DNA from 3 places in the Pseudomonas viridinivis genome. Region 2 is predicted to be linked to each of the others. Evidence: predicted binding sites of a transcription regulator. Region 2 holds the regulator's gene; each other region holds the start of a gene.

Region 1 (4,446 bases), 760 kb from region 2:
CCTGGTCTGTTGCCACATACAGTTCTCCGCACGTTCGGCGCGCATTCTAACGCGCTGGTAGAAAAAGCAAAGCGCGCAATAAACCGCCTTTCCTGTAAGGCATCCGCGATGCCCTCTATCGACAAACGCCAGACAAAAAAATGCCCGGCAAACCGGGCATTTTTTTTGCGCTGACTTACAAGTTGTAGCCACGCTCGTTGTGCTGCGCAAGGTCGAGGCCGACAGCTTCTTCTTCCTCGGTGATGCGCAGGCCCATGACCGCGTCCAGCACCTTGAGGATGATGAAGGTCACGATCGCGGTGTAGATGATCGTGAAGCCGACGCCTTTGCACTGGATCCAGACTTGTGCCGCGATGTCAGTCACGGTGCCGAAGCCGCCCAGAGCAGGGGCTGCGAATACACCGGTAAGGATCGCGCCGACGATACCGCCGATACCGTGTACGCCGAAGGCATCCAGGGAGTCGTCGTAGCCGAGCTTGCGCTTGAGGCTGGTGGCGCAGAAGAAGCAGATCACGCCTGCAGCCAGACCGATGATCAGAGCGCCCATCGGGCCAACAGTACCTGCGGCAGGAGTGACGGCAACCAGACCGGCAACCACACCCGAAGCGATGCCCAGGGCACTTGGCTTACCGTGGGTCAGCCACTCGGCGAACATCCAGCCCAGCGCAGCGGCAGCTGTCGCGATCTGGGTAACCAGCATCGCCATACCGGCAGTGCCGTTGGCCGCAGCAGCGGAACCGGCGTTGAAGCCGAACCAGCCTACCCAGAGCATTGCCGCGCCGACCAGGGTGTAACCCAGGTTGTGCGGAGCCATCGGGGTAGTCGGGAAACCTTTACGCTTGCCCAGTACCAGACAGGCAACCAGACCAGCCACACCCGCGTTGATGTGAACCACGGTGCCGCCTGCGAAGTCCAGGACGCCCCAGTCCCACAACAGACCACCGACGCCGCCCCAGACCATGTGCGCGATTGGCGCATAGACCAGCGTGAACCAGATGCCCATGAAGATCAGCATCGCGGAGAACTTCATGCGCTCTGCGAAGGCGCCGACGATCAACGCCGGGGTGATGATGGCGAATGTCATCTGAAAGGTGACGAACACCGCTTCAGGGAACAACGCAGCCGGGCCAGTGATGCTGGCTGGCGTGATGCCAGCGAGGAACGCTTTACCCATGCCACCGAAGAAGGAATTGAAGTTGACGACGCCGGCTTCCATACCCGTGGTATCGAACGCAATGCTGTAGCCGTAAACGACCCACAGGATGCTGATCAAACCAGTGATAGCGAAGCACTGCATCATCACGGAAAGAATGTTTTTCGACCGAACCATGCCGCCGTAGAACAGCGCGAGGCCGGGAATAGTCATGAACAGCACCAAGGCTGTCGAAGTCAGCATCCAGGCGGTGTCGCCTGAGTTGAGGACTGGGGCTGCCACTTCGTCCGCCGCCATGGCAAGGCCAGGGGTTACGAGGGACAACAGGGCTCCTAGCCCTGCGAATTGACGCAGAGTCATATTGTTTTCTCCTGGGGCGTTGGGGTTGGCGGCTTAGATTGCGTCGGTATCGGTTTCGCCCGTACGGATGCGAATAGCCTGTTCCAGATTGACCACGAAGATCTTGCCGTCACCAATCTTGCCGGTGTTGGCTGCTTTGGTTATCGCCTCGATAACCCGATCCAGATCCTTGTCATCAATGGCTACATCGATCTTCACCTTGGGAAGGAAGTCGACTACGTATTCCGCACCGCGATACAGCTCGGTGTGGCCTTTCTGACGTCCGAAGCCTTTGACTTCAGTGACGGTGATGCCCTGCACGCCGATTTCAGACAGCGACTCGCGCACGTCGTCCAGCTTGAACGGCTTAATGATTGCAGTGACTAGCTTCATGAAACTTTCTCCCGAATTGGTGGACTTGCCCCAGGAAAACAAACCCGACTCAAGTCTAAGCGCAGTGCCTGGCTTTGTAACGCGTCGGTCGCCTTAATAGAGGCCCGACCAACCCCAGAAACCGCTTCTGACGAAACACATCCCCGCTCCGCCTGCCGCACTGCCTTCGTCACAGCGACTGCTTCAGTGCATGGGTCATAAGCGTCTAAGCAGAAAGCTTGCCATCTCGTGATTTTTCATTGAATACAGGCCATTGACCCACTATCGCCCAGCCCCGGCCCCTTCCAGACGAGCGGAACGCACAACTACAGTGCGCGCGTGCACGCCACGATGCGCGATAACCGTGCATCCCCCGACCTGGATTGACTATAGACGCTGCGTGCTACACTGCCGTCCATCTGATTCAGGAACCTGACCATGCTCGCGCCCAAAGCTTTCCTCGATGCCCTGAGCGGCCACGCCTCGCGCTTGTTCAACGGCGAGACGCCGATCCCGCGCAATGAATTTGAAACCCAGTTCAAGGCCCTGCTGCAAAGCGGCTTCAGCAAACTGGATCTGGTCAGTCGTGAAGAGTTCGACAGCCAGATGGCCGTCCTCGCCCGCACCCGGGCACGCCTGGAAGCGCTGGAAGCCAAGGTTGCGGAGATGGAAGCGAACGCCGCGCCAAAGAATGGATCTGACACGCACTGAACCCGTACAAGCGAGGCTTGCCCGCGAACCAGGCACCTCGGTGCACCAGACTCACCCCGTTATCGTTCTTCGCGGGCAAGCCTCGCTCCCACGGATCGGTATTGACCTATCTGGCCGGCACCAACAAACGCTCCAGCTTGCGCGTATAAGGCGCGAGGTCCCCGATGGTGCGCGCGACCCATTGCGGGTCGTAGTAGGTGTCCAGATAACGCTCGCCGCTATCGCACATCAGCGTCACGACCGAGCCTTTCAAACCTTGCTCCTGCATCTGCAGCGCCACCGTCAGCGCGCCCCAGACGTTGGTACCGGTCGAGCCGCCGGGCTTTTTACCGAGCAGACGTTCCAGCCAAGCCAGCGTCGCGATGCTCGCGGCGTCAGGCACCTGCAACATGTCGTCAATCACACCGGGCAGAAACGAAGCCTCGACCTTGGGTCGGCCGATACCTTCAATGCGGCTGCCATGCTGGCTGGTCACACTGGTATCACCCGTTCGGTAGCTCTCATAGAAGACTGAATTCTCCGGATCCACCACGATCAGCCGCGTGTCATGCCCTTTGTAGCGGATGAAACGCCCAATCGTCGCCGACGTGCCACCGGTTCCGGCGCTCATCACGATCGCGGCGGGCACCGGATGCTCTTCGCCGCTCAACTGCTCGAAGATGCTGTCGGCAATATTGTTATTGCCGCGCCAGTCGGTGGCGCGCTCGGCGTAGGTGAACTGGTCCATGTAATGACCATCGCCGGCGCTGGCCAGCCGCTCGGCCTCGGCATACACATCGCAGGCGCGCTCGACGAAATGACAGCGGCCGCCGAGCAATTCCACCTGCTCGATTTTCTTGCTCGCCGTATTGCGCGGCATAACGGCCGTAAAGCTCAGCCCCAGCAGCTTGGCGAAATAGGCCTCGGACACCGCCGTGCTGCCCGAAGACGCCTCGACCACATGCGTGCCTTCACGAACCTTGCCGCTGCAAATGGCGTGCAGGAACAGCGAACGCGCCAGCCGGTGCTTCAAACTGCCACTCGGGTGCGTGCTCTCATCCTTGATATAGATATCCACGTCTTTGAGTGCGGGAACATCCAGCTTGAGCATGTGTGTATCGGCCGACCGCTGTTGATCGCAGGAAATCTTTTTCATGGCCGTACGGATCCAGTCGCTCATCACTGCTATGCCTCTACTCAAATGCGGGTTAATGAGCAAATTTTACTGATATAACGGAAAAAGAATTTTCCTTCGTCCTACCGCAGTGACTAATCTGTAGAAAATATTTCTCCAAACCATCGGTAGCGAAGAATGGACAGTTTTGACCGACACATCCTGAGCCTGCTCCAGCGCGATGCGTCCATGCCGCTCAAGGATCTGGCCGAAGCGGTCAACCTCTCGACCACCCCGTGCTGGAAGCGGGTGAAGAAGCTCGAAGAAGCGGGCTTCATCAAAGCCAAAGTGGTGCTGCTGGATGCCGAAAAGCTCGGCCTCGGCTTGTCAGTGTTCGTGCAACTCAAAACCCAGCGCCACGACAGCCAGTGGCTCGAACACTTCGCCCAGACCGTCATGCAGTTCGAGGAAGTCATGGAGTTCTACCGAATGGCCGGCGAATGGGACTACATGCTGCGCCTGGTCGTCCACGACATGGCCGCTTACGACCGCTTCTACAAAAAACTCATCAGCAGCACCGAAGGCCTGTCGACCATCACGTCGAGCTTTTCCATGGAACAACTCAAATACACTACGGCGCTGCCGTTGCCGCGTGATTGATGTTATGCCCCTCTGTTTTAAGTCGTTGCGAATTAGGGCGTGAACACGAGAGAACCTTTCCAGCATTTCCAGTCGGCAAGTATTGGTGGAAACCGATCATGCGCTTGCATCCAACCGA
Region 2 (4,446 bases):
TCAGGGTCGTGAAGACAAGCTGGTTGTGCTGGATGAATTGCTCGGCCAGCTCAATCTGAGTTACGAACAGGTCGCTTATCTGGGGGATGATCTGCCAGACTTGCCGGTCATCCGTCGTGTCGGACTGGGCATGGCAGTTGCCAATGCCAACGGTTTCGTACAGCAACATGCCCATGGCGTTACCAAGGCACGTGGCGGCGAAGGCGCGGCTCGCGAGTTCTGCGAACTGATTCTCAGCGCCCAGGGCAACCTTGAAGCAGCCCACGCCGCCTACTTATAGAAGCCATTTATGTTCAGTAAAAAAATTCGTTCGTTTCTGATCTTCGGTGTGCTGGCAGTACTGCTCGCCGCTGCCGGTTATTGGAATATCAGCCCTGAAAGCTTCATGGATCAGCCCGTGACGGCGGTGGACGAAAGCGCCATCGATTTCTACGCGATCAACGCCCACAGCGTTCAGTACCTGCCGGATGGCAAGCTGCAGTACGAGATGACGGCAGACAAGGTCGAGCACCTGAAGGCCACCGATGTCACGTTGCTGACCACGCCGGACCTGCAAATGTATCGCGGCACGCTTTATCCGTGGCACATCCAGAGCAAGCAAGGTGAAGTATCCCCTGGCGGCACTCAGGTCGAATTGATCGATTCGGTTCGCGTAGCACGAACCGACGATAAAAACCGTACGACCATTATCACCAGTAGTCGAATGACCGTATTCCCACAGAAGCAATATGCGCAGACCGAGCAAGCCGTTAGAATCGACGGCGCGGGCGGTGTGACCACGGCCAAGGGAATGAAAGCGTATTTGAACGACGGCAGGATGGACCTGCTGTCCAACGTAAGAGGACAGTATGAGGCTCGTTAAAACCCTTCCTTTATTGCTCGGCCTGGGCGCAGCACTGGGAAGCGCGAGCGCCTGGTCCCTGCAGACTGACCGCGATCAACCGATCCACATTCAGTCTGACGATGCGCAGCTTGATGACAAAAAAGGCGTGGCCACCTACAAGGGCAACGTCATCATCACGCAGGGCTCGATGAAGATCACCGGCAACACCGTGACCATTACCCGTAACGCTCAGGGCGAAGTCGACGTGTTCACCTCCGTTGGCAACCTGGCTTATTACGAGCAGAAGCCCTCGGTGGACAAGCCAATCGTTCAGGCCTACGCGATCACCATTCAATACTACGCGGCGCAGGATCGCATCGTATTGATCGACAAGGCCAAGGTCATCAATGACGGCAACACGTCCGAAGGCGAGAAAATCGTCTACGACACCGTGAAGCAGATCGTCAGCGCCGGCCGTGCCAATGGCAACAAGGTCACCGCACCTCGTCCGCGTATCGACATGGTTATCCAGCCGAAAAAGAAAACCGACCAGCAGAAGGCCCAGTAAATGGCGACGCTGAAAGCCCAGCATTTGGCTAAAAGCTACAAGGGCCGTCAGGTCGTACGCGATGTGAGCCTGTCGATCGACAGTGGGCAAATAGTTGGCCTGCTCGGGCCTAACGGTGCCGGCAAGACAACCTGCTTCTACATGATCGTTGGCCTGGTTCAGGCCGATCAGGGCCGCGTCCTGATCGACGACCTGGACGTCAGCCACCAGCCGATGCACGGCCGCGCGCGCGCAGGTATCGGTTATCTTCCCCAGGAAGCATCGATCTTTCGCAAGCTTTCGGTAGCCGACAACATCATGGCGATCCTTGAAACCCGCAAGGAGCTGGACGGCACCGCGCGCCGCAAAGAACTGGAAAGCCTGTTGCAGGAATTCCACATCAGCCATATCCGCGACAACCTGGGCATGAGCCTGTCCGGTGGTGAACGTCGCCGGGTGGAAATCGCCCGCGCGCTGGCCACTTCGCCGAAATTCATCCTGCTCGACGAACCCTTCGCCGGCGTGGACCCGATTTCGGTAGGGGATATCAAGCAGATCATTCATCACCTGAAAGCCAAGGGTATCGGCGTTCTGATCACCGATCACAACGTCCGCGAAACCCTGGATATCTGCGAAACCGCTTACATCGTCAACGATGGGCAACTGATCGCCGAAGGCGATTCGGAAACCATTCTGGCTAACCAGCTGGTGAAAGAGGTTTACCTCGGTCACGAGTTCCGCCTGTAATTGCTGCGGTGTCCCGCTTCCCCAAGCGAGCAATGCCCGAGTGCTTTCAATGATGATGCATTAATTGCCATCACACTCTAGGCAAACACTTCGGTTTCAGGCATATAATTTGCTTATGTAGGCGCCCCGGCGCCCTGATAGTGGATGGCGCACGTGCGCCGGCGAATAAGGTGTTAGCCCCAGCCATGAAACCATCGCTAGTCTTGAGAATGGGCCAGCAGCTGACGATGACACCGCAGCTGCAACAGGCCATCCGCTTACTCCAGCTGTCGACTCTGGATCTCCAACAGGAGATTCAAGAGGCGCTGGAATCCAACCCCATGCTGGAACGCCAGGAAGAAGGCGACGATTTCGACAACGCCGATCCACTGGCTGACAGTATCGAGCAAAAGCCAAATCCTGATGTTCAGGAGCCGACATATCAGGAACCCGCCCCGACGGTCGACAACCTGGAAGAAGGCGAATGGAACGAGCGCATTCCCAACGAACTGCCGGTCGACACGGCCTGGGAGGACGTTTATCAGACCAGCGCCAGCAGCCTGCCCAGCAATGACGACGACGAATGGGACTTCACCACCCGCACATCCGTCGGTGAAAGCCTGCAGAGCCACCTGCTCTGGCAGTTGAACCTGGCGCCGATGTCCGACACTGATCGCCTGATTGCCGTGACGCTGATCGACTGCATCAACAATCAGGGTTATCTGGACGAAACACTCGAAGAAATTCTCGACGCCTTCGATCCCGAACTCGATATCGAGCTTGATGAGATCGAAGCCGTTCTGCACCGCATCCAGCAGTTTGAACCCGCCGGTATCGGCGCGCGCAATCTCAGCGAATGCCTGATGCTGCAACTGCGCCAACTGCCTGCCAAGACCCGCTGGCTCGCCGAAGCCCAGCGTCTGGTCAGCGACTTCATCGACCTGCTGGGCAGTCGCGACTATGGCCAGCTGATGCGTCGCATGAAACTCAAGGAAGACGAGCTGCGCCAGGTCATCGAACTGGTGCAGAGCCTCAACCCACGGCCGGGCTCGCAAATCGAATCCGCCGAAGCCGAATATGTCGTCCCCGACGTCATTGTGCGCAAGGATAACGAGCGCTGGCTGGTTGAACTTAATCAAGAGTCGGTCCCTCGCCTGCGCGTGAACCCGCAATACGCCGGGTTCGTACGCCGCGCCGATACCAGCGCCGACAACACCTTCATGCGCAATCAGTTGCAGGAGGCCCGCTGGTTCATCAAGAGCCTGCAGAGCCGCAACGAAACACTCATGAAGGTCGCCACGCAGATCGTCGAGCATCAGCGCGGCTTCCTCGAATACGGCGACGAAGCGATGAAGCCGCTGGTCCTGCATGACATCGCTGAAGCGGTCGGCATGCACGAATCGACGATTTCCCGCGTGACCACGCAAAAATTCATGCATACGCCACGTGGTATCTACGAACTGAAATATTTCTTTTCGAGCCACGTAAGCACCTCCGAGGGCGGTGAGTGTTCGTCCACAGCGATTCGCGCGATCATCAAAAAACTGGTTGCAGCGGAAAATCAGAAAAAGCCGTTGAGTGACAGCAAGATCGCTGGTTTACTGGAGGCACAAGGCATTCAGGTAGCTCGCCGCACAGTTGCTAAATACCGCGAATCACTTGGGATCGCGCCATCGAGCGAGCGCAAGCGACTGATATGACGATCGAGGCCGTGTAAAACGTAGCGAGCCAAGCCCGCACCCGTTTTTATGCAGCCCCGCCTGAAGCCATAGCGTTCCAGTGGCAGGTATTTCAACCTGCCTCTTTATGCACTGGCAACGAAGGAGAAGCTGTATGCAAGTCAACATCAGTGGACACCAATTAGAAGTGACCAAGCCCCTGCGCGAATACATCGAGCTGAAACTCAAGAAGCTCGAGGGGCATTTTGACAAGATTACCAATGTGCAGGTAACGATGGCGGTCGAGAAACTGAAACAGAAGATCGAAGCCACGCTGCATATCCACGGTGGGGAGGTCGTAGCTAACGCAGAACATGACGACATGTATGCGGCGATCGATCTGCTCACTGACAAGCTGGACCGACAATTGCTAAAGCATAAGGAAAAGCAGCAGAACATCCTTAAAGGTGCGACAGCTCGCTAACACTCCCAACCCATGATCCGACTCGAAAACATCCTGACCCCTGGCCGTTCACTCGTGAACGTGCCGGGCGGCAGTAAGAAACGCGTACTTGAACAGATTGCCAATCTGATCGGCAGAGAAGTGCCTGATCTGGATTCGCAAACCGTGTTCGAAAGCCTTGTTGCCCGAGAAAAACTCGGTTCTACCGGCTTTGGCAATGGCATCGCCA
Region 3 (4,446 bases), 1.2 Mb from region 2:
ATTTCGACGGCGCGCACACCTTGCGGGTGATACTCGCCGGCCAGCAACCGAGCCTTGAGGATCGGCCAATACTGATTCGTGTAGTCCGCCAGTTGCTCCACCGTCATGCCGTCGGCACCCGGTGCGCCCTTGTTGCTGACCACGCGTTGATACGCACGCCGCAGGTTGGCGGGTGCAAGCACCCGCTCCATCAGCGTGTCCGGCTCCGCGTTCGTCCACGTCACAGACGCCGCCGATGCCTGCGCACTGCCAGCCGCAAGCCCTGGATTCTGTCCAGAACTTGGGGTTACAGCCCTCTTGTCGAGAGATTTCTGCTTTTCGGACATTCGACGAGACTCTGACGTCTACTGGCGGCATAACCTGTTCGGCCCTTCATCGGCCCGGTTACGGCGATTACTACGGCTTCAGCTGACTTCTGCACACTCATCCCGTCGCCTCTCGGCGCTCGGTAGCACAGTGGCAAGCATGCAGATCTCCCAGGGTAATTCGCGCGACCTTCCTGCTTATGCCTGTCGGATATACGTCACAGCGTTCCGTGCAAGTATTGGGCTTTGACGATTATGGCCGTCTTACCCCACTGTGCCGCCTCATCCGCTTCCTGTTCGTCAGGCCAGCATTTTGCCTCGGGCTTCCTTCAGATTCGCAGTCACCCGCGACACCCTTGCCTCTGGCTAACACTTCCCCTTGCCGGGTGTGTAGAGGACTTTCACCTCCAAGTCGTTTGGCTCACCACCACAGTGAGCTAAACAGCGCCAGTCACGGCGCTACGCGCCATGCCTGGCGCACCATAAAAAAGGCCTCCCGAAGGAGGCCTCTTGTTACGTCAAAACCGCTGACGTGACTGGATCAGCAGCTGTAGTACAGCTCGTATTCCAGTGGGTGTACAAAGGTGCGAACTTTGATTTCTTCTTCGCTTTTCAGAGCGATGTAAGCGTCGATGAAGTCGTCGCTGAAAACGCCGCCTTTGGTCAGGAACGCACGACCTTTGTCCAGCTCTTCCAGGGCTTCTTTCAGGCTGCCGCAAACTTGTGGGATCTCTTTGGCCTCTTCAGGCGGCAGGTCATACAGGTTTTTGTCAGCTGCGTCGCCAGGGTGGATCTTGTTCTGGATGCCGTCCAGGCCAGCCATCAACAGTGCAGCGAAGCCCAGGTACGGGTTGGCTGCTGGATCCGGGAAGCGCGCTTCGATACGGCGAGCTTTAGGGCTCGACACGTAAGGAATACGGATGGAAGCGGAACGGTTACGAGCCGAGTAGGCCAGCATTACCGGAGCTTCGAAACCTGGGACCAGACGCTTGTAGGAGTTGGTCGACGGGTTGGTGAAGCCGTTCAGTGCCTTACCGTGCTTGATGATGCCGCCGATGAAGAACAGGGCGGTGTCGGACAGGCCGGCATAACCTTCACCAGCGAAGGTGTTCTTGCCATCTTTGGAGATGGACATGTGAACGTGCATACCCGAACCGTTATCGCCGTACAAAGGCTTAGGCATGAAGGTAGCGGTGCGGCCGTAAGCGTCGGCAACGTTGTGTACGCAGTACTTGAGGGTCTGAACTTCGTCAGCCTTCTTGACCAGCGTGTTGAACTTGACGCCGATTTCGTTCTGACCGGCAGTCGCCACTTCGTGGTGGTGAACTTCGATGACCAGACCCATTTCTTCCATGGCATTACACATGGAGGTACGGATTTCGTGGTCATGGTCGAACGGCGGAACCGGGAAGTAGCCGCCTTTCACGCCTGGACGGTGGCCTTTGTTGCCGCCTTCGACGTCCTGGTCAGACATCCACGAACCTTGTTCGGAGAAGATCTTGAACATGGAGCCAGAGATGTCGGACTTGAACTTCACTTCGTCGAAGATGAAGAATTCTGGTTCCGGACCAACAAATACGGTGTCGCCGATACCGGTGGACTTCAGGTATTCCTCGGCACGGTGAGCGATGGCGCGTGGGTCACGGTCATAGCCTTGCATGGTCGAAGGTTCGATGATGTCGCAAACCAGGATGATGGTTGGCTCTTCGGTGAACGGGTCAAGCACGGCTGTGCTGTCGTCCGGCATCAGGATCATGTCGGAAGCTTCGATGCCTTTCCAGCCAGCAATGGAGGAGCCGTCGAACATTTTGCCGATTTCAAAGAAATCTTCATCCAGCGCGTCGCGAGCCGGCATGGTCACGTGATGCTGAGTGCCTTTGGTGTCCGTGAAGCGCAGATCAATCCACTTAACGTCATGATCTTTGATGAGTTGAACCGACTTCGACATGGTGTCCTCCGGGTGGCTTCGGGCCGTTTTATGGTTTAGGCCCTTAGAATTTGGGTGATGCCGGCGCGAATACTCGGCTAAGGCAACCTGCCTCACAAGGGAGCAAATTGCATGCCAGTGCCCCGTGTTGGGTTTTTTGCGTCAAACACGCTCTTTATAGGGGGGAAAACCGATTTTAACTAATCCGCACGCACCTTAATGATGCGGGCAACTAGTCGCCAGGTCCGTTTTGGTGCGTCGATGATTGGTTGCACGATAACTGGTTAAACCTTGAGCAATTTCCGCTATAATCCCGCCCCCTCTTTTTCGGCTGGCACCTCGCGCGCTGTTTACATGAAACTAATCGTAAAAGTCTTCCCAGAAATCACTATTAAAAGCCGGCCGGTGCGCAAGCAATTCATCCGCCAGCTGGCCAAGAACATCCGTACCGTGCTCCGCGACCTGGACCCGGCACTGGTGGTGGGAGGCGTGTGGGACAATCTTGAGGTTCAGACGCGTGTCACTGAGCCCAAGACCCTGCACGAGATGACTGAGCGCCTTAGTTGCATGCCCGGCATCGCCAACTTCCTGCAGGTGGCTGAATACCCGCTGGGCGACATGGACGACATCCTGGCCAAGTGCAAACTGCACTACGCCGACCTGCTGCCGGGGAAGATTTTTTCCGTGCGCTGCAAGCGTGCCGGCAAGCATTCGTTCAGCTCGATGGACGTCGAGAAATACGTCGGCAGCAAGCTGCGGATCGAGTGTGGCGCTGCCGGGATCGACCTGAAAAAGCCGGAAATCGAAGTGCGGATGGAAATTCGCGACCAACGGTTATTTGTGATTCACAGCCAGCACAACAGCATCGGCGGATATCCACTGGGCGCGCTCGAGCAGACCCTGGTGTTGATGTCCGGCGGTTTCGATTCGACAGTCGCGGCCTATCAGGTCATGCGGCGCGGGCTTATGGCGCACTTCTGCTTCTTCAACCTGGGCGGCCGCGCCCACGAACTGGGCGTGATGGAAGTCGCGCATTTCATCTGGAAGAAGTACGGCAGTTCGCAAAGAGTGCTGTTTGTCAGCGTTCCTTTCGAGGAAGTTCTCGGAGAAATTCTGCAGAAAGTCGATAACAGTCATATGGGTGTAGTTTTGAAGCGTATGATGTTGCGCGCTGCATCCTCTATTGCTGATCGCCTGGAAATCGACGTGCTGGTAACCGGCGAAGCGATTTCCCAGGTGGCCAGCCAGACGCTGCCGAACCTGTCGCTGATCGATGCGGCCACTGACAAGCTGGTCTTGCGCCCGTTGATCACCAGCCACAAGCAGGACATCGTCGATCAGGCGGTTGAAATTGGCACTGCCGATTTCGCCAAGCACATGCCTGAGTATTGCGGGGTGATTTCGATCAACCCCAAGACCAACGCCAAGCGCAACCGCGTTGAGTACGAAGAACAGCAGTTCGACATGGCGATTCTCGAGCGAGCGCTGGAGAATGCCAAGCTGGTCTCGATCGATCGGGTAATCGACGATTTGAGCCGCAGCATCGAGATAGAGGAAGTCAGTCAAGCGCTGGCAGGCCAGGTCGTCATCGACATCCGGCATCCGGATGCCCAGGAAGACCAGCCGCTGCAATTGTCTGGCATTGAAATACAGGCGCTGCCGTTCTATGCATTGAACAGCCGCTTCAAGGAACTGGATAACACGCGCCAGTACCTGTTGTATTGCGACAAAGGCGTCATGAGTCGCCTGCATGCTCATCATTTGCTCAGTGAGGGGCATGCCAATGTGCGCGTTTATCGACCGAGCTAAGTGCCCGGGGCTGTTTGCCTGTGGCTTGCGTCACCGGCCCCCCGACGCCAGTCGTCTAGCCGTAACGGCTTTTGGCCGACTCTAACGTTATAAATAGCTGTCTAGATTTATTCAGCTGACCGAATCCTCTGATCGAGATACACAAGTGATCGAAAATCTACGCAACATCGCCATCATTGCTCACGTTGACCATGGTAAAACCACCCTGGTAGACAAACTCTTGCGTCAATCCGGCACTCTGGAACGCGGCGAGCTCAACGACGAACGCGTGATGGACTCCAACGACCAGGAGAAAGAACGCGGTATTACCATTCTGGCGAAAAACACCGCTATCAACTGGAACGGCTACCACATCAACATCGTGGATACCCCGGGCCACGCCGACTTCGGCGGTGAAGTAGAGCG

Evidence for each region. The regulator sigma-54, encoded in region 2, starts transcription at its own class of promoters, with help from an activator protein. The targets are predictions, from matches to a motif close to ANTGGCATNNANNTTGCTNT.
Region 1: glnK (P-II family nitrogen regulator) is a predicted target of sigma-54. The motif match lies at 2,092-2,111, and genes of this name have one in related genera.
Region 3: glnA (glutamate--ammonia ligase) is a predicted target of sigma-54. The motif match lies at 2,353-2,372, and genes of this name have one in related genera.

The regions. Positions count from the first base shown of each region.
Region 1 is NZ_CP151076.1:5,938,580-5,943,025, forward strand. Features, by position in the region: gene AABC73_RS27710 (secondary thiamine-phosphate synthase enzyme YjbQ) at 1-18, opposite strand, end outside; gene AABC73_RS27715 (ammonium transporter) at 176-1,513, opposite strand; gene glnK (P-II family nitrogen regulator) at 1,547-1,885, opposite strand; gene AABC73_RS27725 (accessory factor UbiK family protein) at 2,303-2,575, shown strand; gene AABC73_RS27730 (PLP-dependent cysteine synthase family protein) at 2,682-3,734, opposite strand; gene AABC73_RS27735 (Lrp/AsnC family transcriptional regulator) at 3,867-4,328, shown strand; gene AABC73_RS27740 (Abi family protein) at 4,361-4,446, opposite strand, start outside.
Region 2 is NZ_CP151076.1:5,175,648-5,180,093, forward strand. Features, by position in the region: gene kdsC (3-deoxy-manno-octulosonate-8-phosphatase KdsC) at 1-280, shown strand, start outside; gene lptC (LPS export ABC transporter periplasmic protein LptC) at 290-862, shown strand; gene lptA (lipopolysaccharide transport periplasmic protein LptA) at 849-1,391, shown strand; gene lptB (LPS export ABC transporter ATP-binding protein) at 1,392-2,117, shown strand; gene AABC73_RS24010 (RNA polymerase factor sigma-54) at 2,303-3,796, shown strand; gene raiA (ribosome-associated translation inhibitor RaiA) at 3,930-4,238, shown strand; gene ptsN (PTS IIA-like nitrogen regulatory protein PtsN) at 4,251-4,446, shown strand, end outside.
Region 3 is NZ_CP151076.1:109,539-113,984, reverse strand. Features, by position in the region: partial or broken gene ltrA (group II intron reverse transcriptase/maturase) at 1-357, opposite strand, end outside; gene glnA (glutamate--ammonia ligase) at 847-2,253, opposite strand; gene thiI (tRNA uracil 4-sulfurtransferase ThiI) at 2,587-4,041, shown strand; gene typA (translational GTPase TypA) at 4,187-4,446, shown strand, end outside.